3 regions of the Klebsiella sp. GFKo11 genome follow, and region 2 is predicted to be linked to each of the others. Evidence: riboswitches for the same ligand, from Rfam matches in the RefSeq annotation. Region 2 holds a riboswitch; each other region holds the start of a gene.
The links. A riboswitch is a leader RNA that binds a small molecule or an ion and turns the genes downstream of it on or off. The one in region 2 is predicted to bind cobalamin.
Positions count from the first base shown of each region.

Region 1 (10,722 bases), 1.4 Mb from region 2:
TCCCGTATAATACGTTTTCCTCATTCAGAGTCAAGCGTTTAATTTCGCTTTTCTCTGCCGGCGTTCATCGCTGAACCCCGCTAACCCGGCGGCCTGTAAGCCGTTGTTCCGTGTCAGTGGTGGCGCATTATAGGGAGTTCTGAGAAGTTGACAAGCCCTGTTTTCAAAAAATCTTTCAACCGTCTCTTTTTTGCGCAAAACACCCTTAGAGCGGCAGTTTTTCCAGCGATTCGAAGCCATAGCGCCGCAGAACGGGTAAAAGTTGTTCAGTTTCTGCCGTCAACGCCATGCAGTACGCAATATTCGCATCACTAGATTTTGCATCCGGCGCTTCATGCTCCAGTAGCCAGGCCGTTCGACGCGCAATGGCCGCACCGGAGTCGATCATTCTCGTCCCCTCAGGCAGAACTTGTTGCAACTCGTCATGTAATAGAGGGAAGTGCGTACAGCCCAGCACAACAGTATCTGGAGGTTCCTGCATCCTCAGCCAGGGCCGCAGGATACGATGCAGCTCATCCAGCGGGACTGGCTCACCATGCAGTTTAGCTTCCGCCAGTTCCACCAGCTCCGCCGACCCCAGCATCTCGATCCGACACTCATTAGCAAAACGGGCAATAAGTTCGCGTGTATAAGGACGCTTTACCGTCCCGCGTGTTGCCAGCAGGCCCACAATACCATTCGCCGTCAAGCGTGCTGCTGGTTTTATTGCCGGGACAACACCAACGACAGGAAATGCGAATTTATCGCGCAGTGCGGGGAGGGAAACGGTACTTGCGGTATTACAGGCAATAACGGCCAGCGCCAGCGGGTAATGCTGCTGAACAGCGGTCACGATCTCAAGGACTCGTTCAACAATAAACTCTTCGCTTTTCTCACCGTATGGAAAAGCGACGTTATCGAAAGCGTAGATGTAATGGAGTTCCGGCAGGAGATGCCGAATCTCATTATATACCGACAACCCACCGACGCCGGAATCAAACACCAGCACGGTGGGACGTGGTTTAGAAGGTGTAGCTGCCAGACAAGGTGTATTCCCGTCCTGCAGTTGGGTAGCCATATGCTGTCTCGTAATCTTTATCGAACAGGTTGGCTATTTTACCACGAACTGTCAGGTGTGAGGTGACAGGATATGACAATCCGACATCCCATAGGCTTACGCCACCCAGTTTAACGCGACTAGAGGAGTTTGTTGTCTCATCATAGTCGTTGTCATAGCGCTGGCCCAGATATTGGTAAGCGATATTCCAGCCGAGGTCATAAACCTGCCCGGTGACTTCATACTTCACCTGCTGTTTCGCTCGGCGAGCAAGAACCTGGTTGGTTTCATCGTCACGAGGATCAGTATATTGCAGCGTCAGGTGATGCTCTACCGGGCCAGTCGTGATGTTCCCTGTCCACTCCAGACCTTTAATGGTGGCCGACTTCACGTTGATATACTGGTTGACGTTGTTCGTGCTTTTATAATCAATCAGGTTTTGAATTTCATAGTGGTATGCTGAGATTTTCCAATCTAGTGGCCCCGTAATCCCATCAATTCCCGCTTCCCACTGTTTAGACTCTTCCGGTTTTAGATCCGGGTTTGCTGCAATACCTGAATAATATTGCGATGCATAACGCGTCGCGCCGAATTGCTGCCCTAAAGATGGCGCCAGGAAGCTAGTACCATAAGAAAGCGTTGCGCGATAACCATCAACAAATTCCCAGCCCGCCGCAGTTTGCCACGTGCCGTGCCAGCCGAACTGCTCATCGTGATCTTCACGACCCGAGGCTTCCAGCGTGACGGTATTGATCTGTTGCTGCCCGGTCAAATAAAGCCCTGTGGTGTCGCGTTTGTAGATATCAGATTTCGTCGTACTGCTGGAAGTCAACTTTTCCTGTTTCCAGTCAACACCACCGCTTACTGAACCATGTCCTACTTCAAAGTTGTTACCCCACTGAATATAACGCTGTTCCATGTCATCCAGCGTAGCATCACCCGCATAGCGGCCAAGGTTGCTACTGTAGTTATAATTTTTAAGGTGCTGATAGTTCGCAATTAGCTGAGAGGAATAGATGCCCGAGTTATAACGCAGTCCAGTGTCCCAGGATTGGTTATAGTTCTGACTCTCGTCGTTACCAGCAGGAGAACCATACATCGTATCCTGATCGTAATCGTTGTTAGCCGTGTATCCATAACCACGGAAGAAACCCGAGAAACTCTCGTCAAACTTGTGCTGTACGGCACCCCAGAACAGTTTGTTGCGATAACCATCACGGTCGCTGTCGCCGCTGTAAGGGGAATCTGGTTTGACGTTGAAGCCCTTGGCCGTCTGATAGGCGCCTGCCGCCGTCACCATCGTGTCGCCAAAACGTTTATTTACCGCTCCATCATAAGTCTGGTAGCCATTCGACCCCATCCCGGCATTGATCTGCGCGTGTTCATCGTCACTCATGGTAATGATGTTGACCACACCACCAATCGCCCCCGAACCGTAAACAGCAGAACGCGGCCCGCGGATATACTCAACACGCTGCACCAGGGATACCGGAATCTGGCTAATGTCAATGGCGTTACCAATACCTGCCCGCGCCATTGGCACACCATCAATCAGCACCAGCACATGACGTGCTTCCGTACCGCGAACGTAGAGAGAAGAACTGCTCCCCATCCCGCCGGTCTGCGAAATATCCACCCCCGGCAGGCGACGCATCACATCATTAAGATCTTTTGACTGCCAGCGCTGAATATCTTCCCGCGTAACAACATCCGTTGGCGCAAGGACCGTATTGACCGGCTGTTGAAAACGGTTTGCTGTCACCACTAACGTATCTGAATTGCTGTCTTGCGCCCAAGCGGAAAATGCCGTGACGGAGAGGGCCGTCATCAGCGAAGCCTTTTTAATCATTTTAAAAGCATCCGTAATATACAAAGGATGCCGCCGGCTACTATCAGTAGTACGCGATGATAGAAACCAAATGCGACGTGTTCCGGCAGGTCTTCGGGCTTGGGGTGTGTTATGGATGAAGACTTCCCGCTAAACCACCGCAGTGTCTGCATAATGCGCTCATCCCACTGTTCCTTACCGCTGCGCGTCAGCTCCAGATTTACACTGGATTCCCTATTAACACATAGGACCGGTAACATGATGCTATAATTAGAAACATATAGATGTCCAGACTTCTATCGTTATATTTCTGAATATCATCAGAGCTGGACATCCCCGACACTTTCCCTACAATCCCCGCGTACTTATTTTATTCAGGATGCATCATGACCCCCGAACACCTTCCTACCGAACAATATGAAGCGCAGCTGGCAGAAAAAGTCGTCCGTTTGCAGAAAATGATGGCCCCTTTTGCCGCCCCGGTTCCGGAAGTGTTTCGTTCACCGGTCAGCCACTATCGTATGCGCGCAGAATTCCGCATCTGGCACGATGGCGATGACCTGTACCACATCATGTTTGATCAGCAGACCAAATCCCGTATTCGCGTCGATACCTTCCCGGCGGCCAGCGAACTGATTAATCAGCTGATGACCGCAGTAATTGAGGGCGTGCGCGACAATCTGGTGCTACGCCATAAGCTGTTCCAGGTCGATTATCTGACCACGATGAGCAATCAGGCCATCGTGTCGCTGCTGTACCATAAAAAGCTCGACGACGAGTGGCGTCAGCAAGCAGAAATCTTCCGCGATGCGCTACGCGCGCAAAATCTGAACGTGCATCTGATTGGCCGCGCGACTAAGACCAAAATTGAGCTGGATCAGGACTATATAGATGAGCGTCTGCCGGTCGGCGGGCGTGAAATGGTCTATCGCCAGGTTGAGAATAGCTTCACCCAACCAAACGCGGCGATGAACATTCAGATGCTGGAATGGGCGGTCGAATCAACTAAAGGCGCAACCGGTGATTTGCTTGAGCTGTACTGCGGTAACGGCAACTTTTCCCTGGCGCTGGCGCGGAATTTCGAACGCGTGCTGGCAACGGAGATTGCCAAACCGTCCGTGGCGGCGGCGCAATACAACATTGCGGCTAACCATATTGATAACGTGCAGATTATCCGTATGGCGGCAGAAGAGTTCACCCAGGCGATGAACGGCGTGCGGGAGTTTAACCGTCTGCAAGGTATTGATCTGAAAAGCTATCAGTGTGAGACGATTTTTGTCGATCCACCGCGCAGCGGGCTGGATAGTGAAACGGAGAAAATGGTGCAGACCTATCCGCGGATCCTGTATATCTCCTGCAATCCAGAAACCTTATGCAAGAACCTGGAAACGCTCAACGAGACGCACGAAGTCACGCGCCTGGCGCTGTTCGATCAGTTCCCATATACCCATCATATGGAATGCGGCGTACTGTTAACGAAGAAGTAGATGTCAGTAACCCGGCAACATCATGGTTGCCGGGAAAATTCAGCAGAATTACTCCGCAACCGCGCTCTTACGGTTACGCACCTTGTAGCCGATCCAGAACACCATAATCACCGACAGTACGGCCGGGAAGAAGTTAGAACCGATGTCCGGATATTCCGCACGCACTACGGTGCTATAAAGCAGCACGCCAAGAATGAAGCACGCGGCGGCCAGCCCCGGTAAACCCACGGGCATACTGCGGTTTTGATAGCGCTGATGCAGACAGTAAACCGTCAGCACTAACGATAAAATCGGGAAAACAGAAAATGAGACTACTGAGCTGAACAGCGCAGCGAAGGTTCCATTAATGGATAACCCTGCGATCAGCGCCAGCAGCAGCGTACCTTTATCTTGAACTGAGTGTTTCATTGCTCGTCCTTCACGTTATTCGGAATGATTTGATTTTTTTCTTGTTCACGGCGATACCAATAATACGCGCCTTTCGAGATCATTCTGAGCTGGAGTACCAGTCGCTCTTCAAGCTGTCGACGCAATTCCGGGCTTACATCCAGAGCCTCGGCGCCAGCACTAAATACGATGGTGACCATAGCTTCAGCCTGCGCTTCAGTAAAGGCGCGCGGCATGTGGTTTTCGATTTCTAAATAGTCAGCAAGTTCCGCGATAAAATGCTGAATTTCGCGGGCGACTGCGGCACGAAACGCGGCGGACGTACCGGAGCGCTCACGCAACAGCAGACGGAAGGCATTTGGGTTATTGCCGATGAACTCCATAAAGGTAGAAACAGAAGTGCGAATCACACTGCCGCCTTTAGCAATACGCTGTCGCGCCTGGCGCATCAGCTGGCGTAGCATAAGCCCGCTTTCATCTACCATCGTCAGACCGAGTTCATCGACGTCACGAAAATGTCGATAGAAGGACGTCGGGGCAATCCCCGCTTCCCGCGCAACTTCACGCAGGCTCAAGCTGGCAAAACTCCGTTCAGCACTTAGCTGGCTAAATGCGGCTTCCACCAGCGAACGCCGGGTTTTTTCTTTTTGTTGCGCTCTTACGCCCATCACGTTGTCTGAATCCTTCCAAAGGCCCTGTCGGCACTATACCAGAGATTAGAACTAATCGGTTTACACTGGATTGTGAATGATTGTTTACGAGCTGTTTCTGCTTTTATGACGCAAAAAAGCACAACGATAATTGGGTTAAAGCCCACCGAATGTTATCATCGTGTTTATTTTATGTATAAAACAGGTGAGTAATGCCATGTCACACTCTTGGGATTATGATGCAATTGTGATTGGTTCAGGCCCTGGCGGAGAAGGTGCTGCTATGGGGCTGGTGAAACAGGGAGCACGCGTTGCCGTCATTGAGCGCTACCATAACGTCGGCGGCGGTTGTACCCACTGGGGCACCATCCCATCGAAAGCCCTCCGCCATGCCGTTAGCCGTATTATTGAATTTAACCAGAACCCTCTCTACAGCGACCATTCCCGTCTTCTTCGTTCTTCCTTCGCCGACATTCTGAACCATGCCGACAGCGTCATTAACCAGCAAACCCACATGCGTCAGGGTTTCTATGAGCGCAACCACTGTGAAATCCTGCAGGGCAATGCGCACTTTGTCGATGAACACACGCTTGCGCTTGAATGCCACGACGGCACCGTTGAAACGGTCACGGCGGAAAAATTCGTCATTGCCTGCGGTTCACGTCCCTACCACCCTACGGATGTCGATTTCTCACACCCACGCGTTTATGACAGCGACTCGATCCTCAGCCTGCACCATGAACCACGGCATGTGATCATCTATGGCGCCGGAGTGATCGGCTGCGAATATGCATCGATCTTCCGCGGTATGGAAGTCAAAGTCGATCTGATCAACACCCGCGATCGCCTGCTGGCGTTTCTCGACCAAGAGATGTCCGACTCGCTCTCCTATCACTTCTGGAACAGCGGCGTGGTGATTCGTCACAATGAAGAGTACGAGAAAATTGAAGGTGTTGACGACGGCGTCATCATGCATCTGAAATCCGGCAAAAAGTTGAAAGCGGACTGCCTGCTGTATGCCAACGGCCGCACCGGGAATACCGACTCGCTGGCGCTGGAAAACATCGGCCTGCAAACCGATAGCCGCGGTCAACTGAAGGTCAACAGTATGTACCAAACCGCCCTGCCGCATATTTATGCCGTGGGTGACGTGATTGGCTATCCGAGCCTGGCATCCGCCGCTTACGATCAGGGGCGTATCGCTGCCCAGGCGCTGGTCAAAGGTGAAGCCTCCGCGCATTTAATTGAAGATATCCCTACCGGGATTTACACCATTCCGGAAATCAGCTCCGTCGGCAAAACCGAACAGCAGCTCACGTCCATGAAGGTGCCTTATGAGGTGGGACGTGCGCAGTTCAAACATCTGGCGCGAGCGCAAATTGTCGGCATGAGCGTTGGGACGCTAAAGATCCTGTTTCATCGCGAGACGAAAGAGATCCTCGGCATTCATTGCTTTGGCGAGCGCGCGGCCGAAATTATTCACATCGGCCAGGCGATTATGGAGCAGAAAGGTGGTGGTAACACCATTGAGTACTTCGTTAACACCACCTTTAACTACCCGACAATGGCAGAAGCCTATCGGGTAGCCGCGTTGAATGGCTTAAACCGCCTGTTTTAACGCTGTATCGAAATGGCCATCCATCTTACCGCGGATGGCCTCCGCCAGATGTTCATAGCGGCTACGCAGCGGCGAACCAGGACGATAAACCAGCCCGACGGTACGTCGTGGTTCCGGCTTAATGCACGGCACATAGACGACACCATCGCGTTTTCTCTCCTGCGGCACGGCAAGGGCAGGCAACAGGGTTATACCGCTACCGGCAGCAACCATGTTACGCAGCGTTTCGAGACTGGTTGCCCGAAAATGGGTATCTTCATCAGCACCAGCTTCAAAACAAAAACCCATCGCCTGATCGCGCAGACAGTGGCCATCTTCCAGCATCAGCAGCTTTTCCCCAGCCAGTTCCGACATCGGCACACGGTCACGGTTCGCCCATGGGTGATCTTCGTAGATAGCCAGCAGCATCGGCTCATCAAATAGCGGTACCTCAATAAAGGCTTCGCTCTCTTTGACCAATGCCAGAATCGCGCAGTCGAGCTTACCGCTGTCGAGTTGCGCCAGCAGCTGATGGGTTTGCGCTTCATGCAGATACATTTCCAGCTTTGGAAAGGTCTGGTGCAGCATCGGGATAATCAGTGGCAACAGATAAGGCCCAATTGTCGGGATCAGGCCAATATGCAGCGGCCCGGACATGGACTCTCCCTGTTGGCTTGCCATTTCCTTGAGCACTTTGACTTCGCGTAACACAGTACGCGCCTGGTCCACCAGCAACAGCCCGGCCTGGGTGAACAGAACCTTACGACTGGTGCGCTCCAGCAACATGACGCCAAGCTCATCCTCCAGCTTACGGATTTGTCCGCTGAGAGTGGGTTGGCTAACGTGGCAGGAGTCTGCCGCACGCCGGAAGTGGCGATGTTCGGCTAGCGCTACCAGGTATTCAAGATCGCGAATATTCATTATTCATCCTCCATTGCCACGATAGTCCATGGCGATAGATAGAATAGCAATGAACGATTATCCCTATCAAGTTTTCTGTTCAATAATAAACCCACAAACGAGGCAACCCTCTGAAAATCATTGAGCTGCCTCATAGATTCTCTCTACCCGGATAACTAAAGCCAACGTGAACTTTTGCGGACCTTGTGTCCGCTTTTTTTTGCATAAAAAAGCCCGGGGGTTACCCGAGCTTCGTTTACTCACCGCCTCAACATCGGCGTGGCTGACGTTTAAATCAGACGCTGTTTGGCATCAGCAATAGCCTGAGCAACCTGCTGCGGTGAGACACCACCTTTAGCCGCTCGCTTATCAAGGCACGATTGCAACGACAGTATCGGATAGACGTCATCGGCGATCACGCTGCTGAATTTCTGCAAATCGACCAGAGACAAATCTTCCAGCGGTTTACCCTGAGCAATGGCTTCTACCACCGCTTCACCGACAATATGGTGTGCTTCACGGAACGGTACGCCTTTGGCGACCAGATAATCCGCCAGCTCGGTCGCGTTCGCATAACCCTGCTGCGCGGCTTCTTCACAACGCGGACGTTTCACCTGAATACCATCAAGTACCAGCGCCGCCATATGCAGGCAGTCCAGCCAGGTATCCAGCGCATCGAACAGCCCTTCTTTGTCTTCCTGCATGTCTTTGTTATATGCCAGCGGCAGACCTTTCAGGGTCATCATCATGCCAGTCAGCGCGCCCTGTACGCGGCCACATTTACCGCGGATCAGCTCCAGCGCATCCGGGTTTTTCTTCTGCGGCATCAACGATGAGCCAGAAGTCACGCGATCGGACAGCTCGACAAATCCCGCTTCGCCGGTATTAAAGAAAATCAGGTCTTCGGCAAAACGCGACAAGTGGACCATACCGATTGAGGCGTCGGACAACAGTTCCAGGACATGATCGCGGTCAGAGACGCTATCCAGACTGTTACGAGTGGCTGAAGCAAAGCCCAGCCAGCCAGCCAACTGTTCACGATCGATTTCATAGGCCGTGCCCGCCAACGCGCCGCAGCCCAGCGGGCTGACGTCCAGACGCTTCAACGCATCCTGCAGACGGCTTTCGTCACGCGCCAGCATTTCGACGTAGGCCAGACACCAGTGAGCGAAAGTCACCGGCTGCGCGCGCTGCAGGTGGGTATAACCCGGCATCACTGCGTCCTGATTGTTCTGCGCCGTTTCCACCAGCGCGCTTTGCAGCTGACGATTCGCCGACAGTAGTTCCACCACGGTATCTTTACACCACAGCTTCAGGTCGGTCGCGACCTGGTCGTTACGGCTGCGCCCGGTGTGTAGCTTTTTGCCCAACTGACCGACCTTGTCGATCAGCTTGCCTTCAACCCAGCTGTGAATATCTTCCGCATCACTTTCGAGGATCTGTTGCGGGTTAGCCCGCACTTCTTCCAGCAGAATATTCAGCGCCTCTTCCAGTTGCAGCTGTTCATCAGCGGTCAATACGCCAACCGTCACCAGCGCTTTGGACCAGGCAACAGAGCCAACGATATCCTGCTCCGCCAGGCGATAGTCAAAGCGCAAAGAGTCGTTGAACTGTTTGAACCGCTGATCCGCTGCCTGAGTAAAACGCCCGCCCCAAAGTGCCATAACATGCTTCCTTTATTCGTTAGTTCCGCCGGATTAACCGGCCTACAGTCTTGTAGGCCCGGCAAGCAAAGCGCCGCCGGGCATAAAATATTAAGCCAGAATACGTGTACCGATCGATGTTCCGTTAAACAGCGCTGGCAGCTGTTCAGCATGACGCCAGGAGGCAATATCCACCGGGCGACCTAACGTGCGTGCCGCATCCAGAGCCGCATTCACTTTGACGATCATCCCGTCGGTGATAATGCCCTGCTCAATCAGCTGCTCTGCTTTCGCCGCAGTCATCTCGGCAATACGCTGACCTTTGCCGTCAAGAATACCGCTTACATCCGACAGCAGAATCAGGTCTGCACCAAGCGTTGCCGCCAGTGCGGTAGCCGCCTGGTCAGCGTTGACGTTCATCAGTTGGCCTTCATCGGTGACACCGATAGAGCTGACGACCGGCAGGTAACCTCCAGCCAACAGCGTGTTAATCAGGGCCGGAGAGCCCGGCTGTGCAAGCCCCACATGGCCCAGTGCGGCGTCAAGCTGAGTCACCTTAACGCTGTCGCCATCACCAAGGAATAGTCCAACGGAAGCCAGGCCGTGTTTTTTCGCCCACGCCAGCAACGTTTTATTGGCAGTCCCCGCCAGCGCGCCGGTAATAATGTCGATTTGATCCGCAGGGGTCACTCGCAGACCGTTTTTCTTGTTCACTGGCAGATTAAGCTGCTTCATCAGCTCATCCACCACGCAGCCGCCGCCGTGGACAATAATCAGCGGACGCTGATGCGTCTCGCGATAATTCACCAGCGCGGTAAACAGGCGCTCCAGCGCTTCTTCGCTATCCAGCAGGACGCCGCCGAGTTTGATAATTAAAGGATTCATCATCACACCTTAAATAAGAGACTGCGTCTCAGCGAAGCCGAAACGGATATTTGCACACTGTACGGCCTGGGCCGCCGCGCCTTTCAGCAGATTATCTTCCGCCGCCACGACGATGATATGTTCATCCTGGACCGCAAAACCGATATCACAGAATGGCAGACCCACGACATTTTTCAATGCGGGCATGCCCTTATCATATAAACGCACCAGCGGTTTGTTCGCATAGGCCTGCTGGAACACCGCCGCCACCTGCTCTTTGCTCACGCCAGGCTTCAGGCGGCAGGTGATGGTTTCCAGAATCCCACGCTT
Region 1 is NZ_CM151369.1:6,175,582-6,186,303, forward strand. It holds gene murI (glutamate racemase) at 206-1,057, opposite strand; gene btuB (TonB-dependent vitamin B12 receptor BtuB) at 1,002-2,885, opposite strand; cobalamin riboswitch at 2,953-3,134, opposite strand; gene trmA (tRNA (uridine(54)-C5)-methyltransferase TrmA) at 3,251-4,351, shown strand; gene AC07P6_RS29610 (YijD family membrane protein) at 4,400-4,759, opposite strand; partial or broken gene fabR (HTH-type transcriptional repressor FabR) at 4,775-5,409, opposite strand; gene sthA (Si-specific NAD(P)(+) transhydrogenase) at 5,606-7,006, shown strand; gene oxyR (DNA-binding transcriptional regulator OxyR) at 6,989-7,906, opposite strand; gene argH (argininosuccinate lyase) at 8,176-9,549, opposite strand; gene argB (acetylglutamate kinase) at 9,640-10,416, opposite strand; gene argC (N-acetyl-gamma-glutamyl-phosphate reductase) at 10,423-10,722, opposite strand, start outside.
Region 1: another riboswitch for cobalamin. It lies ahead of btuB (TonB-dependent vitamin B12 receptor BtuB); the one in region 2 lies ahead of AC07P6_RS05735 (cobyrinate a,c-diamide synthase).

Region 2 (10,722 bases):
CAATCCCGATTACGCTTAACATCAGTGTGAAACTCCCAAAGTAATAGTGACGCCCTGTTCACGCAGGGTTTCGCCCAACAGTTGCCCATGGCTCAGCAGCCACGCCGCTGGACCCGATACGCTCCCAACCCCCACCGTTTGGCGAACAAACGAGGACGCAGGGAAGTGGTGTTCATGCTCACGCAGCGCGTCAGCGGTAAAGGTTTCAAACGGCACGCGACAGCAGGAGGCCAGTTGGATAAGCCCCTGCTCGTGTTTCTTCAGCGTGACGCTGCCGATGGCTTTCAGCGCCAGAGGATCGAGCCGCTGCGCTTCAAGTTGACGTGCCAGCAGCGCCGCTAACAGCGGGAACGGCGTATCGCGACGACAGCCGATGCCCGCAACGACGCGCTGCGGCACCAGCTTCCAGTGCGGCACGGCGATCTCCGGCAGCTCGTTGCGCAGAGAGATGCAAATAAGCGCATCCAGTTCAGGAAGCTGATTCAGGTCAGAAACGGTAATAAACCCACGCCGGTCGCAGTGATTGACATCTTCATCCAGCTCTTCATCCCACCACAGGCCGACGCGCTGATGGCTGACTAGCATCTGGTTAATGATTTTCACCGCCGCGCGGAAGTCGGTCATCCGCGCGTTAAGCTGGAATGCCAGGGTATCGAGGGCCGCCATATCGTTAACGTCGGTGGCGGTGGTGATCACCGGGTCTGCACCCAGCATTCCCGCCAGATAGCGGCTCAGAGCATTAGCCCCGCCCGCGTGACCTGAGAGCAGGCTGATGACGTGCTGCCCGCGTTCATCGATCACCACCACCGCTGGATCGCTGAACTTGTCATTAACCAGCGGCGCCAGCACGCGCACCGCGATACCGGTCGCGCCGATGAAAATCAGCGCCGAGTAGCTGCTGAAGGCCTCGCGCGCGGCGTTGGCGAAGCCGTTTTCAAAGGGTAGAAACCCCTCCTCCAGCAGCTTCTCGCTGGTAAAGCAGGTTAACGGCAGCATTGCCGCCAACCTTTTCGCCAGCAAGACACCGCCTGGGGTCAGGCAGAAAAGAGCGATAGATTCAGGCTTTACGGTATTCATGGCTAAAGTCCGCCGCGTAGAGTTTTGAGTAGTGATACTCGTCCCCAAGGAAATTCCCGACCAGAATGAGCGCCGTTTTACGGATCCCTGCATCGCGGACCTTATCGCCGATATCGGCCAACGTACCGCGCACGGTCTGGCTTTCCGGCCAGGTCGCCTTGTAGATGACCGCCACTGGCGTCGTCGCCGGGTAGCCACCTTCAATCAGGCGCTCCGCCACCCGGTGAATACGCTGTACCGAGAGATAAATCGCCATCGAGGTCTGGTGGCTGGCAAACGCTTCAAGCTGTTCGCGCTCTGGCACCGGCGTGCGTCCTTCAAGACGGGTAATAATCAGGCTCTGAGAGACTTCCGGCACGGTGTACTCAACGCCCAGCTCCGCTGCCGCGCCCAAAAACGCGCTGACGCCCGGCACCACCTGCCAGTCGATACCGCGTTTAGTCAGCTCTTCACCCTGCTCGCGTACCGAACCGTACAGCGAGACGTCCCCGGTCTGTAAACGCACCACCGTTTTCCCGGCTTTTACGCCTGCTTCCATCAGGTCGAGGATCTGTTCCAGATGCAGTTCGGCGCTGTCGTGGCGCTCTGCCCCTGCGGGGCAATACTCCAGTAATTCGGTATTTATCAGCGAACCGGCGTAGATCACCACCTGGGCCTGCTGCAACAAGCGGTAACCCTTGAGGGTAATCAGCTCACGGTCGCCCGGCCCTGCGCCAACGAACCACACACTACGGGGGTCAAATGTCTCAGCCATGGTTTTCTTCCTTCTGACAGGCGATAACAAAAACGGGATTATTCGGTTTGAAATAGTGGCCGCTGCCAAGCCGGGTCAGCGACGAAACGTTAAGCTGGAGGCAATCGACCTGTTCGATCCCCCGTTGTTGCAGGTAGTCGAGGGCGGCGTTCAGGTTCTCTTGCAGAATAAAGGTCATCACCAGACGACCGCCGGGATAGAGCTGCTGCCAGGACCAGTCAATCAGTTCCCCAAGATGGCCGCCGCTGCCGCCCATAAAAATGGCATCGGCCCGTTCGGTAATCACCATCGGCGCTTCGCCGGGCAGGATCTCAATGTTGCCGCAGGCGAAGTGCTGGCGATTTTCATCAAGCAGCTGCAGGGCTGCGGGATTGCGTTCGACCGCCGTCACCTGTAGCGAGGGATATTGCAACGCCGCCTCAATCGACACGCTGCCGGTACCGGCGCCGATATCAATCAGGTGGCTTGCCCGGTGCAGTTCAAGTTTGGCCAGCGCCAGCGCGCGAACCGCTTCTTTGGTCATCGGCACTTTCTCGCCGCGCAGAAAAAGCTCATCTTTCATCGAGGATCACCACCGCGTTAATTTCATATTCAGCGTCGACCTCACTAACCGGCAGCCAGTGAATGCGCTCATTTTCCATCGCCAGATTTTCGCCAATCACCATCCAGCGATACCCTTTTCCCCGCGCTACCAGTTGGGCGGCGATTTCACGCGGCCCGCAGCGCCCGTCGGTCACCATCGCCACTTTGCTGTGGCGAGCCAGCTCGTCGAAAGAGACCTCTCGCCCGTGGCTGCTGGTCAGCCAGATATCGTTCATATCGATTCCGGCGCGGGCGCACAGGTATTGCACCGCGCTGATACCGGGGATAATACGCACGCGTTCGATGCCAAAATGGGCAATCAGCCGCGTGCCGATGCCGTAAAACAGCGGGTCGCCGGAGGCCAGCACCACCACTTGCTGCGCTTCACGCTCTTCGAGCCATTCCAGCAGCTCGGCAATATTGGCGCCCAGCGCAAACTGCTCGCCGTGAAATTCAGGGAACTGCAATAGATGCCGCTTGCCGCCGACCAAAGCGTCTGCCGTCGCCACCGCCTCACGCGCCGCGGGCGTCATCAGATGCAGACCCGACGGCCCCATGCCGACAACCGTTAACATGACATCTCCCGAGCGATCTCTTCGACCGGGCGATTGCTGCCGAGAACCTTGTTATCAAAGGAGAACATGATGGCGTCGCAGGTGGGCGGCGTTTTGGTAAAGCGCAGCATCTGCATCACCCGCAGGCAGATGCGCTCGGCAAGATGGTCGTAGATATGCTGAAAACCGTACGCGTCAATATGTTCCATCGCCGCTTCGGTGGTATCGCATTCGCTGACCAGCCGCAGCAGCTCCAGCGGCGCGCCGAGCAGCGCCAGGTGCGCGACGAGCGTTTCCATGCGCGCATCGGCAATATGGCTGTGGGTGTGGAAAATACCGGCGGCAATTTTAATCAGCTTGCCGGGATGGCCGATCAGCACAATCTGGCGGAAACCAAGGCGCACGGCCTCTTCAATCATGTAGCCGACAAAGTTGCTCATGGTGACCACCACCTGAGAATCAATCCCCATCTGCTCGCGAACAAAGCGCTCTCCGTGGTTGCCCGGCACCAGCACCACGCGATCCAACCCCGCCGCGCGTTTGATCTCCAGCTCCAGCGACAGCGAACGCTTCCAGCTCTCCTCCGACATCGGCGTGACGATCCCGGTGGTACCGATAATCGAGATGCCGCCTAAAATACCGAGCCGTGAGTTGTAGGTTTTCTGCGCCCGCTCTTCGCCTTCCGGTGCGAAAATTTCTACCGCCGCCCCGCGCGATGGGCCAATCGCTTCGCGCACCGCTGACTCAATGGTGTGGCGCGGAGTACGGTTAATTGCCGGACTGCCGATGGGCAGGCCAATCCCTTTGCGCGTCACGGTGCCGACGCCTTCACCGCCGCGCAGAGTGATGTCGCCGGAGTCATCAAGGGTCACACGAGCAAAAATCATCATCCCGTGGGTGGCATCAACATCGTCGCCGCCGTCTTTACGAATCGCGGCAATCGCCTGCTGTCCTTCGACGTGCGGCGACTCGACGTTAAGACACAGCGTCACGCCGGACGGGGTAATAATCGAGACCTGATGAATCAGATGCTGGCGCATCACCATCAGCGCCGCGACTTTTGCCGCCGCCGTCGCGCAGGAGCCGGTGGTATAGCCTTTACGCAATGCCTTGCCGTTGTGCCACACCGGGTCATCAAAGGATTGCTCGCTCATCGCGCCCCCTGCTGGTGATACAGAATGGCGTTGACGATAGCCGCGGCGACGTTGCTACCGCCTTTGCGACCCAGGGCTGCAATGGCTGGCAGGTTGCTTTGCGTCAGGGCCTCTTTCGATTCCGCCGCGCCGACGAAACCAACCGGCACGCCAATCACGCCGTTCACCGCGACATCATGCTCAAGCAGACGAAACAGCGCGGTTGGCGCATTGCCAAACACAAACACCTTCTCGCCCTCTTCGGCCACCGCGATGTCAACCGCCGCCATCGAGCGGGTCATCCCCTGCGCTTTCGCCTCCGCCACCACGCGCGGATCGCTGATATAGCAGCGACACTCGCCACCGGATTTAGCCAGCAGGGTTTTATTAATCCCGGAGAGCGCCATGGTGGTATCGGTATACAGGGTGCAGGGCTGGCTCAGGGCTGCGCTGAGGCGCTCAAGAACATCGGGTGAAAACCACAGAATATCCAGCCAGTCAAAATCGGCGGTGGTGTGGATCACCCGTTTGATAATGGCTTCATGCAGCGGGCTGGCAAAGCGGTAGTCCGGGCGAGTTTCTGCAATAATGTCGCCAATAATGTCGAAGCTTTTCGCCTCAATCGCCTGTGGTTGCTGGATATAGTGCATTTATTTGTCCTCAGGCCACGCCAACCAGCCAGTACCGCGTCGCCATAAACAGCGCCAGTGCCAGGGTCGAGGCTACCCACATCAGTCGAATAGTTCGGGAAATATCGTCTACGGCAATGTCGCGCGTCGCGTCGCCAATCCACGGCTTCTCCACGCGCTGACCAAAGTAATCATTGGGGCCGCCAAGCTGAATGCCGAGCGCCCCGGCAACCGCCGCTTCTGACCAGGCGCAGTTCGGGCTGCTGTGGTTGTAGCGATCGCGCCAGCCAATACGCAGCGCGCGGTCGCCCGCTTCACGGCAGAGGAAAGCGGCCAGGCTGATAAGCAGCCAGCTCAGGCGAGCAGGAATAAAGTTGGCAACATCATCAAGGCGGGCGCTGACCATACCGATGGCGCGGTATTTTTCATGTTTGTAGCCAACCATCGAGTCGAGGGTGTTGACCGCTTTATAGGCCATCGCCAGCGGCGCACCGCCCAGCAGCAGAAAGAAGAGCGGCGCGATAATGCCGTCAACGGCGTTTTCCGCCACCGTTTCCACCACCGCACGGTTAATCTGCTGCGGCTCAAGTTGCGAGGTGTCGCGCCCGACAATCCACGACAGCTTGACGCGGCTTTCCGCCAGATCGCCCGCGCGTAGCGGACGCTCAACGTCCCTTGCCGACTGCGCCAGACAGCGCCCGGCCAGTACGGTGAAGATCATCCACACCTCAACCACCCAGCCAAGCCACGGATGAATCATCTGCGTCAGCGTCAGCACGCCCCAGGAGATACCCCACGTGAGGCCGACCACGATGACCCACATCACCCCGCCGCCGATGCGTAAAGCAAAGTCGCTGTGGCAGTAGCGGCGCACGCTGCGCTGAACGGCGGCGATCAGGTTGCCTATCCAGCGCACCGGATGCGGCCAGCTCTGCGGGTCGCCAATGATAAAATCGAGGATCCAGGCCACGCCCCAGGCCAGCAGCGTCATTGGGCGCTCCTTGCGGCAGCCAGCCAGTGGTTGAGCATCGCCGGACGCTGGGCAAAATGCAGATGCAGGTAGCTGGCAAAAGTGTTGCCTACCTGCCAGCCCCCCGACCACTGCTGAAGCGTCAGGCCGTCGCGCACTTTACGGCAGGCCAGCACCGCCGGGTTTTCCGGGATGAAATCTGAGTAGTGAAACTCGTGCCCGCGTAGGGTTTCGCCGGGTGCTGCCAGCAGCGTTTGCCGCATCGCCCTCGCTTCGCAGTAGCCAAAGCGGGTGAGCCGTTTGCCCATCTTGCTGTGGCCGGGAATAAGATTGGCCATCGGGTAAACTTCACCGCCGGCGTCTTCAAGGGTGCTGCCGAGATACATCAGCCCGCCGCATTCGGCGTAGATAGCCACCCCGCGCCGATGCGCATCCCGCAACTGCGCCAGCATGGCGGTATTGGCCGCCAGCGCGGTGGCATGAATTTCCGGATAACCACCGCCAAGCCAGATCATCTGGCACGGCGGGAGTTCGCTATCATGCAGCGGGCTGAAGCGCACAACATTCACTCCGCAACGTTCAAGCAGGGTGAGGTTATCCGGGTAGTAAAAGTTGAAGGCTTCGTCGTCTGCCAGCGCCAGAGTCAAACCTGCTCCGGCATCAGGCGACGGTAGCGCAGGCCACTCCCCGGTGGGTAAAGCAGTAAGCTGACTGAGGGTAAGAAGTTGTTCAATATCCAGAGTTTGCGCCAGCGTGTGGGCAAAATCACGCCACGGCTGCTGGTTGACCAGCGATTCGCGGGCGGTCACCAGCCCCAGATGGCGTTCGGGCAAGGCCACGCCTTCCACTCGCGGCACGTAGCCGAGAACCGGCAGCGCGCAGTAGCGTTCAATCGCGCTTTTCAGTAGCTGATAGTGGGATTCGCTGTTAACGCGATTGACGATAACGCCAGCGATATTCAGACTGGGATCGAAGTGCTGAAATCCCATCACCGTAGCGGCAATGGAGGTAGATACCGCTTTGCCATCGACCAGTAAAATCACCGGGCAGCCGAGCTGTTTGGCCATCGCGGCGGTGCTGCAATAATTCGGGTCGGTGCCGTAGCCGTCATAAAGACCCATGACGCCTTCAATAACCGCGATGTCTGCCTGCTGCATCTGTTCACAAAACAGCGCATTGAGAACCGGTTCCGGGAGCATGAAGCTGTCGAGGTTACGGGAAGCAACGCCGCTGACGGCGGTATGCCAGCCGGTATCGAGATAATCCGGGCCGACTTTACAGGGCTGAACCCGCATGCCGCGCTGTTTCAGCAGGCTGAGCAGACCGAGCGTAACGGTGGTTTTGCCACAACCGCTGCCGGTCCCTGCGAGAATAAATGCATGCTGCCTGGCTGCCATACCCTGATCCTGTTCAGGGTGGTAGGGCTGTAGAGGTGCGCGTAAACCCAGTCTTTCGACTGTACGCATCTGAGCAACCCACTTCCCACCGAAGTTGTTGGTAGTCACCGACAGGCAGGTCTTCTGGCTTAGCGTCGTCCTCTCCCATCCTTCCCAATCTCGCGATCAGTGGTCAAATATGGGTTCGTCAGCATCACAGCAGCGGGGGCTGCGGGGGATTTACACCCCCTTCCCTGGCACCTGTCGGTTTTCTCGAGCGGGATGAGTCCTCACTCGAATAATTTCTGGAACATCTTACGGAGGCTGGATGGCTTCCGTCGTCTCTAATATCTAATTGCAAAATCTTTTCATTACGCCTGCGGCGACCTGAAAGCAATTTCTGATAACACTCTATCCCATCAAATAAATAAAAACTGGTGCAGCTTAGCGCTCTCTCATTATTAATTTGTTGCGCTATGACAATTTATTGCTCTGGATGAGAGTTTTTCATTTTATAATGAGGCAGATACGGGGGCATATCAAAAATCGGCAATAACAAAATATTGTCATTTAAAATGGTTCAGTTTGTGATCTGGCATTAATTTGTTGGCGATAAGCCTGCGGAGTCACCTGATAGGCCTGGCGAAAAACTTTGCAAAAATAGCTGGTTTGAGAAAATCCTAAATTCCGCGCAATGCTGGCAATACTCCAGTCGCTGTGACACAGCAGCTCTTTGGCGCTCACCATACGCTGATGGTTAACCCACGCGTTAAAGCCAATTCCCTGATATTTTTTGAACAGCTTACTGAAGTAGTACGGGCTGAGATAAACATGGGCGGCAACGTCTTCCAGGCGAAGCTCATCAGACAAATGGGCATCGATATAGCGCAACGCCTTCTTCATTTTACTGTCATGGGGGCTAACGGCCCGGCTGGCGCGCGCGGGTTCAGGCTGCTGCGGATTGTCTTTAATCACGACAAAATTGAGCTGTTTTTTAAGACAATTTTCTACTATTAGCTTGAGTAAATCGGCGGAAGCAATGACGCGCGAGTAGTCCATCTCCGGTACGTCGCGGAACGCTTTGACCAGCTCAGGATCGGTCTGCCAGCGGTCATCGACGTTCAAAATGTCGACCAGTTCAACATCATTACTTAAGCGCACCTGCCCGCATAGCACAAAGCCCACCAGGTGCCCGGCAATAACTAAAGGGATGGAAAAATCGGTTAACCCGGCGTGGCAGCGGTAGATACAGAGCTGATCGGTTTTTGAAGCTTCCAGGCCACCGCAGCGGTCGCTCATCCGACAGCGGGTGCTGTGCTGGGGGTGTTGACGCATAAGCTGGCAGAAAGGAGTGAAATTAAACAGCTCAGAAATTTCATCACCGTGAATATTGACTACCACAACGGCCAGACTGGTGGCCTGTGCAAAATCCTGTGCGATTTTATTGATGAGTTCCGAGTTCAGTGTACTCGCAGAAATCATGATAAAACCTCTCAGTTAATTTTTTGTTATAAATAAAACATTTTATTAATATTTACGTCCTTTCATCATCATTCACCTGCAACGATAAAAGAATAGTACGATAGCAAAAGTCTCCCATCCGTGGGAGACATTTTGGGCGACTTCGTGATACCGGTTCATGAAAATTTTTAGTTATTTCAGCGGATACATCAATCCTCTAATTTACAGGTATTACAGGGTAAGTTATTACCAATCAGATAACGATAGATAGCCGCCCCCAGACAGGCCCCGATTAACGGTGCAACAATCGGCACAATAAAGTACGGAATATCCCGTCCGCCAGTCATCGCGATATCACCCCAGCCCGCCATCCACGTAAACAGCTTCGGTCCAAAATCACGCGCCGGATTCATCGCAAACCCGGTAAGCGGCCCGGTGGATGCGCCAATAACCGCGACCAGTAAACCAATCAGCAGCGGAGCCAGCGGCCCTTTTGGCACACCGTTACCGTCGTCAGTCAGTGCCATAATCATCCCCATCAGCATGGAGGTAATCACCACTTCGACCAGCGCCGCATGCCAGATGCTCAGCGATGCCGCCGGATAGGTACTAAAGATGCTTGCCAGCTGCAGGCTCTCTACGCTACCGCGCACGATATGGTGTGTGGCTTCAAACTCGGTAAACATTGTGCTGTAAAGCACGTAGGCCAGCACAGCTCCGCCAAAGGCGCCTGCGACCTGTGCAATGATGTAAGGAAAAACTTTTCGTCCCGGAAAACAAGCAAATAACCACAACGCGACGGTAACAGCAGGATTGAGATGGCCACCAGATATTCCTGAGGTCAGATAGACAGCGAGAGAGATCCCCAATCCCCATATGATGCAAATCTCCCACAACCCGAGGCTTGCTCCCGCCACCTTCACCGCGCTCAGGCAACCGATGCCGAAAAACAAAAACAGCCCGGTGCCCAAAAACTCGGCGGTACATTGCGCTTTTAGCGAATCATTCATTGTGACACCTTCTTAGCAGAGTTCGTGTCCTGACCAGCCAACATCCTGCTGGCAGTAGAGTACAGCGGGCACCACTATATGAATTCCTGTCTGCAAATTGTTGGCAACCTGCTGACGGCCACCCCGGAAAATTCGGGTATGGATAACAAATTATTGCCATTAAATAATTGCTGGCGGCATAGCACACACGCGGCTTTCGCAATTAATCACCCCACCAGGCATGCAAAAATATTGCTATAACCAACTCGCTGTTTTCCAACAAGCATCACAAATCGTTTTTTTCGCATAGCAGATAAAATTAAAATCGTCATAAACAAATTTGTAAATATGGAATACACAAAACAAAATAATCACATCACAATAAATAAACAAAACCATAAAAATCAATAAATTAAATTATTAAATGGCAATTTTATATTATTGATAGCTCACTATTTTTTTATCATCAAATTCAAGTCAGCCATTCTTTTTCCTCGCATCTTCTTATAGTCCCAACTATCGGAACACTCCATGCGAGGTCTTTATGCAACAAGAAGCACTAGGAATGGTAGAAACCAAAGGCTTAACCGCAGCCATAGAGGCCGCTGATGCAATGGTTAAATCGGCCAATGTGATGTTAGTGGGCTATGAAAAGATTGGCTCCGGGCTGGTAACCGTCATCGTCCGCGGTGATGTCGGTGCGGTTAAAGCGGCAACCGATGCAGGTTCCGCCGCCGCACGCAACGTAGGTGAAGTGAAAGCCGTACACGTCATCCCACGTCCTCACTCCGATGTAGAAAAAATCTTACCGAAGGGAATTAGCCAATGAGCAGCAATGAGCTGGTTGAACAGATCATGGCGCAGGTGATTGCCCGAGTGGCAACGCCGGAACAGCAGGCCACCCCTACTCACCCCCACCCTATACGAGAGACGGCTATGGCAGAAAAAAGCTGCAGTTTAACGGAATTTGTCGGGACCGCCATTGGCGACACCCTGGGTCTGGTTATCGCTAACGTTGATACCGCCCTGCTGGACGCGATGAAGCTTGAAAAGCGCTATCGCTCCATCGGCATTCTTGGCGCACGTACCGGCGCAGGTCCGCACATTATGGCGGCGGACGAAGCGGTGAAAGCCACTAACACCGAAGTGGTCAGCATCGAACTTCCCCGCGATACCAAAGGCGGAGCAGGTCACGGT
Region 2 is NZ_CM151369.1:1,192,385-1,203,106, reverse strand. It holds gene AC07P6_RS05775 (precorrin-3B C(17)-methyltransferase) at 1-22, opposite strand, end outside; gene cbiG (cobalt-precorrin 5A hydrolase) at 22-1,077, opposite strand; gene AC07P6_RS05765 (cobalt-precorrin-4 methyltransferase) at 1,058-1,831, opposite strand; gene AC07P6_RS05760 (decarboxylating cobalt-precorrin-6B (C(15))-methyltransferase) at 1,824-2,393, opposite strand; gene AC07P6_RS05755 (cobalt-precorrin-7 (C(5))-methyltransferase) at 2,383-2,988, opposite strand; gene cbiD (cobalt-precorrin-5B (C(1))-methyltransferase CbiD) at 2,982-4,121, opposite strand; gene AC07P6_RS05745 (cobalt-precorrin-8 methylmutase) at 4,118-4,750, opposite strand; gene cbiB (adenosylcobinamide-phosphate synthase CbiB) at 4,761-5,720, opposite strand; gene AC07P6_RS05735 (cobyrinate a,c-diamide synthase) at 5,717-7,096, opposite strand; cobalamin riboswitch at 7,193-7,355, opposite strand; gene pocR (transcriptional regulator PocR) at 7,646-8,557, opposite strand; gene pduF (propanediol diffusion facilitator PduF) at 8,746-9,546, opposite strand; gene pduA (propanediol utilization microcompartment protein PduA) at 10,070-10,354, shown strand; gene pduB (propanediol utilization microcompartment protein PduB) at 10,351-10,722, shown strand, end outside.

Region 3 (10,722 bases), 800 kb from region 2:
CGCGCCGCGCGCATGCGGGCTTCGCGGGCTTGCTGTTGCGCCACGCTACGTAAAATCGAACGATGTTGTCTCGTCGTGTGTAGAACCAGCACCGCCAGCGGGATAACCGTCATCACTACTGCCAGCCAGATGTAAAAGGCATAACCGCCCATGGCGAAGAAATCACCCCAGGTTGCAAATGCATTGCTCATCGGCGACCTCTGTTTAAAATCAGCTCACCCACCCACGGGCGACGTTTTTCCATTAGCAAAATCAGGTTGCACATGCGCATCAGCGCCAGCGAAATAAACAGCAGCAGGTAGCCAATAATCGCCAGGCGCAGCGGCGTACGCATCGCCGGGTCAATGCTTTGCTGCATGTTGGTTGATCCCTGATGCAGAGTGTTCCACCACTCCACCGAGTAGTGAATAATCGGCAGGTTAACCACACCTATCAGTACCAGAATGCCCACCGCACGCCCGGCCAGACGTCGATCGTCAAAGCCGTGCCACAGGGCAATCACGCCGACGTAAAGAAACAGCAGCACCAGTTCAGAAGTCAGCCTTGCGTCCCTCACCCACCAGGTACCCCACATCGGTTTCCCCCACGCTGAACCGGTCGCCAGCGCAATAAAGGTAAACACCGCGCCAACCGGTGCCATCGCCACCAGTGCCAGGTTGGCCATTTTCATCTGCCAGACCAGGCCTATAAACGCCGCAATTGCCATCAGAGCATAAATCCCCATCGACCACATCGCAGCCGGTACGTGCAGATAGATAATGCGGTAGCTGTCTCCCTGCAGGTAATCCGCAGGCGCAAAGCCGAATCCCCAGCTCCAGCCCACAGCCAGCAACAGTGCACTGCCAATGCCCAGCCACGGGACCAGCCTGCCGCAGAGCAGATAAAGCTGCGGGGGATTCGCTAGCTGATAGAGTGTTTTCCACATAATTGAGTCACCAGAGCAGATAGTAATGAGTGTGTTGATAAAACCTTTGCCGGATGGCGGTGCAAACGCCTTATCCGGCCTGCAAGCTGATACGTAGCGCAGCCGCCGTCGCAAAGGGGCTCAACGTTGCGCTGCCCGTCAGCAACGCGCCCAGAATCGCCATGTAATCCTTAACAGGCAGATGCATAGCAGCCGCCTCCATCGCGGCGGTCGCAAAAATCAGTAACGGAATGGTCAGCGGCAGCACCAGCACGCTCAGTAGCACGCCTCCGCGCTTTAGCCCGATGGTCAACCCAACGCCCGGCGCGCCGAGAAAGCTCAGCGTCGGCGTTCCCAGCAGCAGGGTCAGTGCCATGATTTGCCAGCCGTAAACGTCCATTCCTAACAGCAGCGCCACCAGTGGTGAGAGGATAAGCAGCGGCAGGCCGGTCACCACCCAGTGGGCCATTACCTTCGCCAGTACCACCGCTGATAACGGCAGCGGTAGCAGCATCAGTTGTTCGAGGCTCCCGTCCTGTAAGTCGTCGCGAAACAGGCGATCCAGCGCCAGCAGCGAGGAAAGCAGCGCAGCGACCCAGATAATCCCGGGGGCAATGCGTGCCAAAAGCTGCGGCTCAGAGCCAACACTCAGTGGAAACAACGTAATAACAATCAGGAAGAACCACAGCGGATTGGCGATTTCTGCACGATGGCGAAACGCCACCCTTAGCTCAAGACGAAAAATCCGCCACATCATCACCCAGCCTCCTCGCCGCTCAGCGCAATGCGGCGAATCTTATCGGTCGCCACGTTTATGGGCTGATGGGTGGTGAGAATGACAATGCCGCCCCGCTCGGTGTGCTGCGCCATTCGTTGCGTCAGGCGCTCCACGCCGTTCATATCAATGGCGGTAAAAGGTTCGTCGAGGATCCAGAGCGTAGCGCGCGTCAGCCAGAGTCGCGCCAGGGCAACCCGGCGCTGCTGCCCGGCGGAGAGTTGATTAACGGGAATATCTTCGTATCCGGCAAGACCCGCCTGAGCCAGCGCATTCATACATTGAGCTGCGTTACCGTCATGATGGAAAAAACGCAGGTTCTCTAGCGCCGAAAGCCGGGTTTTAATCCCTGGCTGATGGCCAATCCACAGCAGGTTTTGTTGATAGCTGTCGCGCACACGATGCAGCGGCTGCACCTGCCAGTACACTCCCCCGACGTCAGGGCGAGCCAGTCCACTGAGCAACCGTAGCAAAGTCGTTTTCCCTACGCCGTTGCCCCCGGTAATTTGTATCCACTCCCCCGCTTTCACCTGGAATGATAAATCGCTAAACAAGATTCGTTCATCTCGCTCGCAGCGGAGCTGTCTGGCTTCAAGCATATTACCCACTCTCTCTCGCTGATTTCGGCGAACGTCTCTTCATTCGTCGTAAAACCCATAGCAATCCCAGCATCACGGTGAGGTAACCCATGACGTAAATTCCCTGCTGTTTTCGCGCCCTGAGATCCGGATCCGCAGCCCATGCCAGAAAGGCGGTGACATCCTGAGCATACTGCTCTTCTGTTTCGGCTATCTGTGACGCCGTTTGCCAATGAATTTCGCCATCCGTAAGCGGCTTTGGCATATTAATCACGCCACCAGGAAAGTAGCGATTAGCCTTCATTTCAGGATCATCGGGCCGGTAACCGGTTAATAGTGCGAAGACATAATCCGCCCCCTGATCCGTGTAGGGTAAAAAGGCATCAAACAGGAATTGCGGAAATCCGCGATCATATGAGCGGGCCCGGACGATATAGCTCAGGTCAACGGGTTCGGCACCATTGTTAAGGTATCGCGCTTCCTGAACGTTAAGATATGGCGATATAAAACTGTCATTTAGCGTACCGTCCCGCTCGCCAACCTGGCCGTCATCCTGTATGTCAGGGAACTGATAGCCGCTGGCGATACTTTTTGCTTCTTCGAGCGTGAGTTCCGGGCCGCCGGGTCTGGTCAGGGTGCGAAAAGTGAGGTATTTCATACCGTGACAGGCGCGACACTTCTCTTCATAAACCTGCATGCCGCGCCGAAGCTGATCTTTATCATACTGGCCCGTGATGCCGCTAAAGCTCCAGTCCTGCCGCACAGGCGTGGGCTCTTTCGCCCAAGCAGAACCCAGCTCTAAAAGTGACAGACACAAAACGCTGAATTTCAATAATCGCGTCATCTTCAGTCCTGTTTTTCCAGAAAACGGCGGCAGGGCAGCACGATTAAAAACCAGGCAAACCAGATCAGCGTTGAAAGCTGCGACGCCGCGCGGATCCAGCCCTCTTGATTGCGGAAACCGTCAATAAGGTCAGGTCCCACCAGCGCTTTTGTTCCCAGCCAGCCTAAAAAGCAAGCATTGATAACCCACAGCCAAAAGCCGCACTTAACCAGCTTGCTGTAGTGGCGAAAACGGGCCCGAGAGGAATCAAGCCAGGGCAAGAAATAGAAAATCAATACCGAGCCGCACATCGCGACTAACCCGGCGAATTCATTCGGAAAACATCGAAGCATCGAGAAGAAAGGAAGAAAGTACCATTCAGGTGCCACAATCGCTGGCGTAACCGTTGGATCAGCCGGGATAAAGTTATCTGCGCTGCTCAGGTAGTGCGGCGCGAAGAATAAAAACCAGGCGAAGAGCATCAAAAACAGAGTGATTTTGATGGCATCAAGATCGGTGATTTTATAATCAAAAAAAAGCTTTCTGGACTCTTTCTCACTAAAGGTCTTCTTCATCGCCTGCGCAAAAGCAGACTGGACACTACGAACGTGGAAGATCGTCGCGACAACAATTGCGAAGGGAAGCATAAAGTGCAGAACAAAAAAACGGCCAAGCATCGGGGTACCTGGCGTATAGCCGCCGACCAGAAACGCATACAACGTATCGCCCACCAGCGGGATGGCCTGTACAAAACGAGTAATAACGGTTGCCGCCCAGTAGCTTTTTTGCCCCCAGATGAGGCTATAGCCAAGAAGTGCGGTAATCATCAGCAAGACGTATAGCGTTACGCTAATCATCCACATTGCAACCCACGGCTTGCGATATACGTTGTAGTACATGCCGCGAAAAATATGTAGATAGCAGGCGAAGAAAAAAAGCGATGCGCCAGTGGCGTGCAGATTACGCAGCAATTCTCCGTGGCTTACCGTGCGCATAATATGCATGATGGAATCAAATGCCAGCTCAGCCGTCGGCACGTAAAACATCGCCAGTACGATACCGGTAAGGATCTGCACGCCGAGCATGACCAGCAGAATAGCGCCGATAGCAAATACCCAGAGTCCGGCAACCGATCGGGGAAAAGGGATACGCCAACGGAGCGAATAAGCACGCGCGGTCGTCATCTCAGACTTCCTTAGCGCCGATGCGCACGGTCAGACCATCGGGATGAAAAGTAAAGTCGGGAACGGCCAGATTCGCGGTCGCCGGTCCGCGGGTAACGCGTCCGGAGGCATCGAATTCAGACCCGTGGCACGGACAAACCCAGCCCTGTCCGCCAGCTCTGGCATTTGGCACGCACCCGGCATGAGGGCAATATCCCTGAACAACAAGCCATTGGGGATAATCGGCATTAACCCTTTCGTTGTCTGCCTGTGGGTCAATGAGTTTATGGCTTTCGACATCCCGGGCGGCAGCTATCTCATCTGCAGTCCGATGGTGAATAAGAATGAGCTTGCCTTGCCAGACACGCCTAACGGTTTGACCGACAGCCACACCAGCAAGGGAGACGTCGATCGGTTCATTTTCTCCGGCCGTCTTTTCATCCGGGCCCAGAGCGGATACCAGCGGCCAAACGGCAGCGGCAACGCCTGCAGCGCCAACGAATTTTGTCAGCCTGCACAAGCAGTCGCGGCGCTGCTCCTGAATTTCATCACCGGTATGTTTGTTATCCGCCACAGCGCAATTCTCCCTGAGTGTCGCGAGCTACTGCTTGTCGATACGTGAGTAGATATCCTGGAAGCGTTTATCGGCAATTCCCGGTGCTTTAAACGCGCGATAGCTGTCCGGCAGAGTGGCATCACCAACCTTAATCAACATCACCATGCCCTGCGCGTAGTGTGGTGTGCATTTGACGCCGTAAAATCCGGCATTGTCATATTTCACTTCGATCTCTTCATCGATTTTGCCCATAAACCCCGGATAATCCGCCGGAGACAGTTCCGCGATGGAGGCCGCGTTATGGCTTTTATGCTTACGGATAAACTTCACCGTATCACCAGGTTGGATCTCCAGGTAATCCGGCTCATAGATCATTGGCCCTGCCGTCCCGCGATTTTTCATTAATACTTCATGAGTTTGCGCGAAGACTGAAGAAGTGAAGGCCAGTAAACATAAAACTTTCAGGCTCTGTTTGAGGTATTTCATCGATTCTTCCTTAGAATTCATCAGGTCTCTGATAACGAATAAAGCAGCTTGTACCGCCTGGTTCGCGTTCAACAATGGCGTCAATGCCAAACCAGGTGCTGAGGTGTTCCCGGGTAAAAATGGTGCCTGGAGCGCCCTGCATCACCATGCGTCCAGACTTCATCACGATGATGCGATCGCAAAACATCGCGGCATGATTCAGGTCGTGCAGGGCGGCAATTACCGTGAGCTTTTCACGTTTAACCAGGCTAAGCAGGCCAATCTGATGTTGAATGTCGAGGTGGTTGGTAGGTTCATCCATTAGCAACAACTGCGGCTGCTGTGCCAGCGCCCGGGCGATATGCAGGCGCTGTTTCTCTCCCCCAGAAAAGGTATGCCAGCAACGGTGCTGTAATTCGCGGAGATCGACCTTCCTCAGCATCGTTTGCACGATATCGTCATCTTTAGCGGACCAGGGCGAGAGCAGGCTAAGCCAGGGGGTCCGTCCCAGCGAAACGGCCTGCAAAGCGGTAATACGTTCACCTGTCTCAGCCTGTTGTTCGACCAGCGCCACCTGCTGTGCAAGATGGCGACGTGAGTAATGGTGGAGTGCTTTGTGCTGTAGCGTGATGAGTCCAGACGTGGGTTTCAACAAACCTGCTAACAACGAAATGAGTGATGTTTTACCCGACCCGTTGGGGCCAATAATTCCGACAAACTCGCCGGGAGCCACCCTGAGCGAGACATCATCAACGATCGCTTTGCCTTTTACCTTCCAGCGCAGTTTACACGCCTCGATAACGACTTCAGCCGAGGCTAAAGGAGGCAGTACAGGATTGACGGTCATTTGGCCTTATTTCCTCTGATCAGGATGATTGAAAACGCGGGCGCGCCGACCAGAGCCGTGATCACACCTATAGGTAATACCTGTCCGGGCAGTAATGTGCGGGAGATAACATCGGCAATGATGAGAAAAATCGCCCCAATTAGTGCGCTAACTGGCAACAGGCGATGGTGTTGGTTACCAACCAACATACGGGCAGCGTGGGGGATAACCAGACCAACAAAACCAATGGCACCGACGATGGAGACCATAATCGCCGTCATACCGGTGACAGCGGCAATAAGTACCGCACGGGTGCGTTTGACAGGAATTCCTAACGATGCCGCAGACTCAGCGCCAAAGGAAAAAGCATCGAGATGGCGGGCATAACAGAAGCACAGCGCGACACCGACCAGGGCAGTAGGAATGGCTAATACAACATCGGGCCAGCGCACGCCGCTCAGGTTACCCAACAGCCAGAACATAATACCGCGCGCCTGTTCGGCGTTTGCTGAGCGGGTGATGATCAGTGAAGTAATAGCGTTGAATAGCTGCGAACTGGCGATCCCAGCAAGAATGATTTGGGTTGTGATGCCACCACCTTGCCTGCCGCCTGCAGCCATCGCCAGCAGAGCGACGAACAGAAATGCCGTCAGCGCACCAATGAAAGCGCCAAATGACATACTGATGATCCCAGCCCCCAGACCGGTGAGCGCAACCAGTACTGCACCGGTAGAAGCCCCGGCGGAAATGCCCAGCAGATAGGGCTCAGCAAGCGCATTACGCAGTATCGACTGTAGCACTACCCCGGACACCGCGAGGCACGCGCCGCAGCAGGCAGAAACCAGGGCTCGCGTCAGGCGATAGTTCCAGATGATCCCGGCATCCAGCGCATCGACTGGATAGTCAGTATCAAGCAGACGATTTGCCAGCGTACTGAGTACATGCTGCCAGGGGATAAGCGTTTCGCCAATGGAGATCCCCGCCAGCAGTACGCAGCACATCAGCACACTAACCCAAATGGCATGTCCACCAACTCTTACCGCAAGCTGACCAACAGCGCGACGCATCCTGCGAGAATCACTCATGATTATATCTGCGTTCCTGAGTAACGGAGATGCGCTATGCCGGGCAAGGACATAGCGCAAAACGTAGATTAATGAGAGGCCTGTGGATGCGCTAAGCCATATTCAACCAGGGCATCAGCCAGTTTTTCTAGCCCATCAATAGTTCTGATGCCGGCGTTCATTGTTTGTACGTCAATGACAGGCAGATGATTTTCCTTCACCGCAGGAAGTAGTTTGGCGACTGGGTCGGACTTGAGGTAATCCATCTTGACCTGCCAGTCATCGGCCGGGAAGCGGCGACGACTCATCTCACCGAGTACAATGACCGAAGGATTGGCTTTGGCAATGGTCTCCCAACCTACCGTTGGCCACTCTTCGGCTGAATCAATAACGTTTTTCACGCCTAGCTTCTGAGCAATCCATGCGGCTGGACCAAACTTCCCTGCCACGTATGGATCAAGCTGCAGGTCGGCGCTGGAGAACCAGAATACTGCTGAGACATTTTTATCCATGCCGGAAATTTTATTTATCGCTGCTGCTTCACGTGCTTTAAGACTGGCAATCAGCGCATCGCCTTTATCCTGAACGTCGAAGATTTTTGCCAGATCAGCGACTTCCTGATACACCATGGCAATATCAAACATACCTTTACGGACGCCATCACCGCCATCTTCGTTATCTTTCGCGCAGTCGGCAGGTGCGGTGTAGACCGGAACGTTCAGTTCACTAAACTGCTCGTAAGAGGCAACCGTACCCGCAGGACCGATTTGCCACTCAAACTGGCTGGCAACCAGCTCCGGTTTTTTAGCAATAATCCCTTCGAAGCTGGGAATATTTTGCGCAATGACGTCTACTTTCTCGTTTGCCGCTTTATACGCATCAGGTACAGGACCAAACCACAGCGAAGTACCCACAACGCGATCGGCAAGCCCGAGCGAATAGAGAATTTCAGTGCTGTTCTGACCCACCGTCGCCACACGTTTAGGGGCCTGATTGAAGGTGATGTCGCGGCCGCAGTTTTTAATCGTTAAGGGATATTCAGTTTTTGCCGCACTGGCGACACTGGAGTTGAGTAGTAGAGTTGCGCCTGCAATAATCAGAAGCGTTTTTTTAGAAGTGAAAGAAGTAAAATTAGCGTGCATTATCATCGTCCCGTTGATGCCAGATCTGAAGGTCTGGTCATGGCTCATTTCGTTCCATATATCGGGAGGAGACATGAAGATAGATGACATTGAATCGTGAAATTTAAGAATAAAGATATGCAAAAAATGCAAATAAGCCTTACTTAGCCAAAATTTTATTCATAAATACACTACTGCCTGCGTCAAATAATTCATCCCATGGACCATCCCGTCCACTCAATGGTATACAACATTATTGACAGCAGGTCTCCTGACTCACGGTAACCAGAATATCAGCCTTCCCATAAAGACAAACTTTACAGTGACCAGCGGTTAATTAACCGCACAAGGATATTCTGCATCCGCCTACAGTTGCGGGGGCAGTTATGGCATTGAATTTAACAATTCGCACCATATTCCTATTCAAATACAAAAATGTAATGAAATGCTGTCGAAAGCGACTCTAGCGGCAATTGTAAACAAGGTCAACCGTATGACGAAACGATCAAAACGTCATACTAATATAAAAATAGCAATAAAATACAATCAGTTACAACAAAATCACTTACCAGAAAGTTATGCTTGAAAATAATCACAAAAAGCTAAATGAGAATTAATTGACACTGATCAAACTATATACTCGGTTTGCTTACCTCAAATTAAATATATTGATCGCTATCAACAATGCGTCCAATTAGCGTTGGGTTCATTTATTAATGTGATCTCTCCATATGAACCAACTGCCATTTATCCTGCATATCCATCACAACGCTAAAATGATTACGCAACCAGAAATGATAGCCTCCAGGCAAAAAATGATGCGTGTGAAGATATAAGGTTTTATATTGTTGCTGCCGACAGAATTCCTCAGCAAAAGCGATCAACTGACTACCAATGCCCTGTCTGCGATAGCGCTTATCCACATAACAGCGGCAAATTTCTGCGGTTTCAGACAAATTATAACGCCCGCGCAACTCAGCGAGCCTGTCATCATATTGACATACTGCCAGTGTAGCGATTAACTCCTGTTTTTCATCCCATGCACAAAGCAGCAAATTCCTTTCCTGCGAAATATACTGCTGTTCGAGATTAAAAATATCCTCATCGGCAGAAGGTATTGATCTACCAGCGTTGAAGAACAGATTGAGGTGCTGAACAAGGAACGACTGAACTGCGGGAATATCAGCGTGAGTCATTTCACGAAGCGTAAATGGAAACATAGTATGGCTGGCCCAAACTAGACAAGGAAAAAGAATAATAACAATTCAGGCAGGGAAAACCACTAGCGTCAGAAACAATAAAAAAGGGCAGAGAAAACTCTGCCCTTAATGAAGATATTACAAGGTCTATCAGGCTGCTTTTTCTTCCACCTGAACTTCAGGACGTTTCAGCACCGCGTAGGAGAGACCTGCGACCAGCGTACCGACAACAATCGCCATCAGGTAGCCGAGAACCGGCGTAATCGCACCAGGAATCAGCAGAACAAACAGACCGCCATGCGGTGCCATCAATTTGGCGCCAACCCACATGGACATCGCGCCGGTCACCGCACCACCAACGATACAGCAAGGCAGGACGCGCATCGGGTCACGAGCAGCGAATGGAATCGCCCCTTCAGTGATAAAGCACAGACCGAGGACCAGCGCGGCTTTGCCACCTTCTTGCTGCGCTTTGTCGAACTTTTTACGCGCAACCAGCGTTGCCAGACCCAGCGCCAGCGGTGGAACCATTCCCGCCGCCATAATCGCCGCCATCGGCGCATAGGTTTGGGTACTCAGCAGGCCAACACCAAACGCATAGGCTGCTTTGTTTACCGGACCGCCCATATCGGTACACATCATACCGCCGAGGATCGCACCGAGCAGAACCGCATTCGCCGTACCCATGGTTTGCAGCCAGTGGGTCAGACCTTCAAGGATCCCGGCAACAGGTTTACCAATCAGGTAAATCATCGCCAGACCGACGATCAGACTGGAAACCAGCGGAATGATCAGAATCGGTTTCAGCGCTTCCATACTTTGCGGCAATTTCAGCTTCGTACTAATCGCTTTCGCCACATAACCAGCAAGGAAACCAGCGATAATACCGCCGATAAACCCAGACCCGGTGCTCACTGCCAGCATACCGCCGATAAGACCAGGGGTCAGGCCCGGACGGTCAGCAATAGAGAAGGCAATGAAGCCCGCCAGCACCGGAACCATCAGCGCAAAGGCTGAGCCACCGCCGATTTGCATCAGCGCCGCTGCCAGAGTATCCGGTACTTCAAAGGCTTTAATACCAAAGGCAAAGGAGAGCGCAATACACAGGCCGCCCGCAACAACCATTGGCAGCATGTATGAAACGCCGGTCAGCAGGTGACGGTATGCCCCCGCAGACTCTTTTTTCCCCTCCGTTGCCGCCTGGGATTTACCTGAAGGCTGGTACGGTTTCGCCTCAACGACAGCTTT
Region 3 is NZ_CM151369.1:1,990,291-2,001,012, reverse strand. It holds gene ccmD (heme exporter protein CcmD) at 1-191, opposite strand, end outside; gene AC07P6_RS09710 (heme ABC transporter permease) at 188-925, opposite strand; gene ccmB (heme exporter protein CcmB) at 996-1,664, opposite strand; gene ccmA (cytochrome c biogenesis heme-transporting ATPase CcmA) at 1,661-2,278, opposite strand; gene AC07P6_RS09695 (cytochrome c1) at 2,280-3,101, opposite strand; gene AC07P6_RS09690 (cytochrome b) at 3,104-4,264, opposite strand; gene petA (ubiquinol-cytochrome c reductase iron-sulfur subunit) at 4,266-4,817, opposite strand; gene AC07P6_RS09680 (pseudoazurin) at 4,845-5,285, opposite strand; gene AC07P6_RS09675 (ABC transporter ATP-binding protein) at 5,296-6,111, opposite strand; gene AC07P6_RS09670 (FecCD family ABC transporter permease) at 6,108-7,175, opposite strand; gene AC07P6_RS09665 (ABC transporter substrate-binding protein) at 7,244-8,296, opposite strand; cobalamin riboswitch at 8,520-8,743, opposite strand; gene AC07P6_RS09660 (GNAT family N-acetyltransferase) at 8,989-9,471, opposite strand; gene fruA (PTS fructose transporter subunit IIBC) at 9,625-10,722, opposite strand, start outside.
Region 3: another riboswitch for cobalamin. It lies ahead of AC07P6_RS09665 (ABC transporter substrate-binding protein); the one in region 2 lies ahead of AC07P6_RS05735 (cobyrinate a,c-diamide synthase).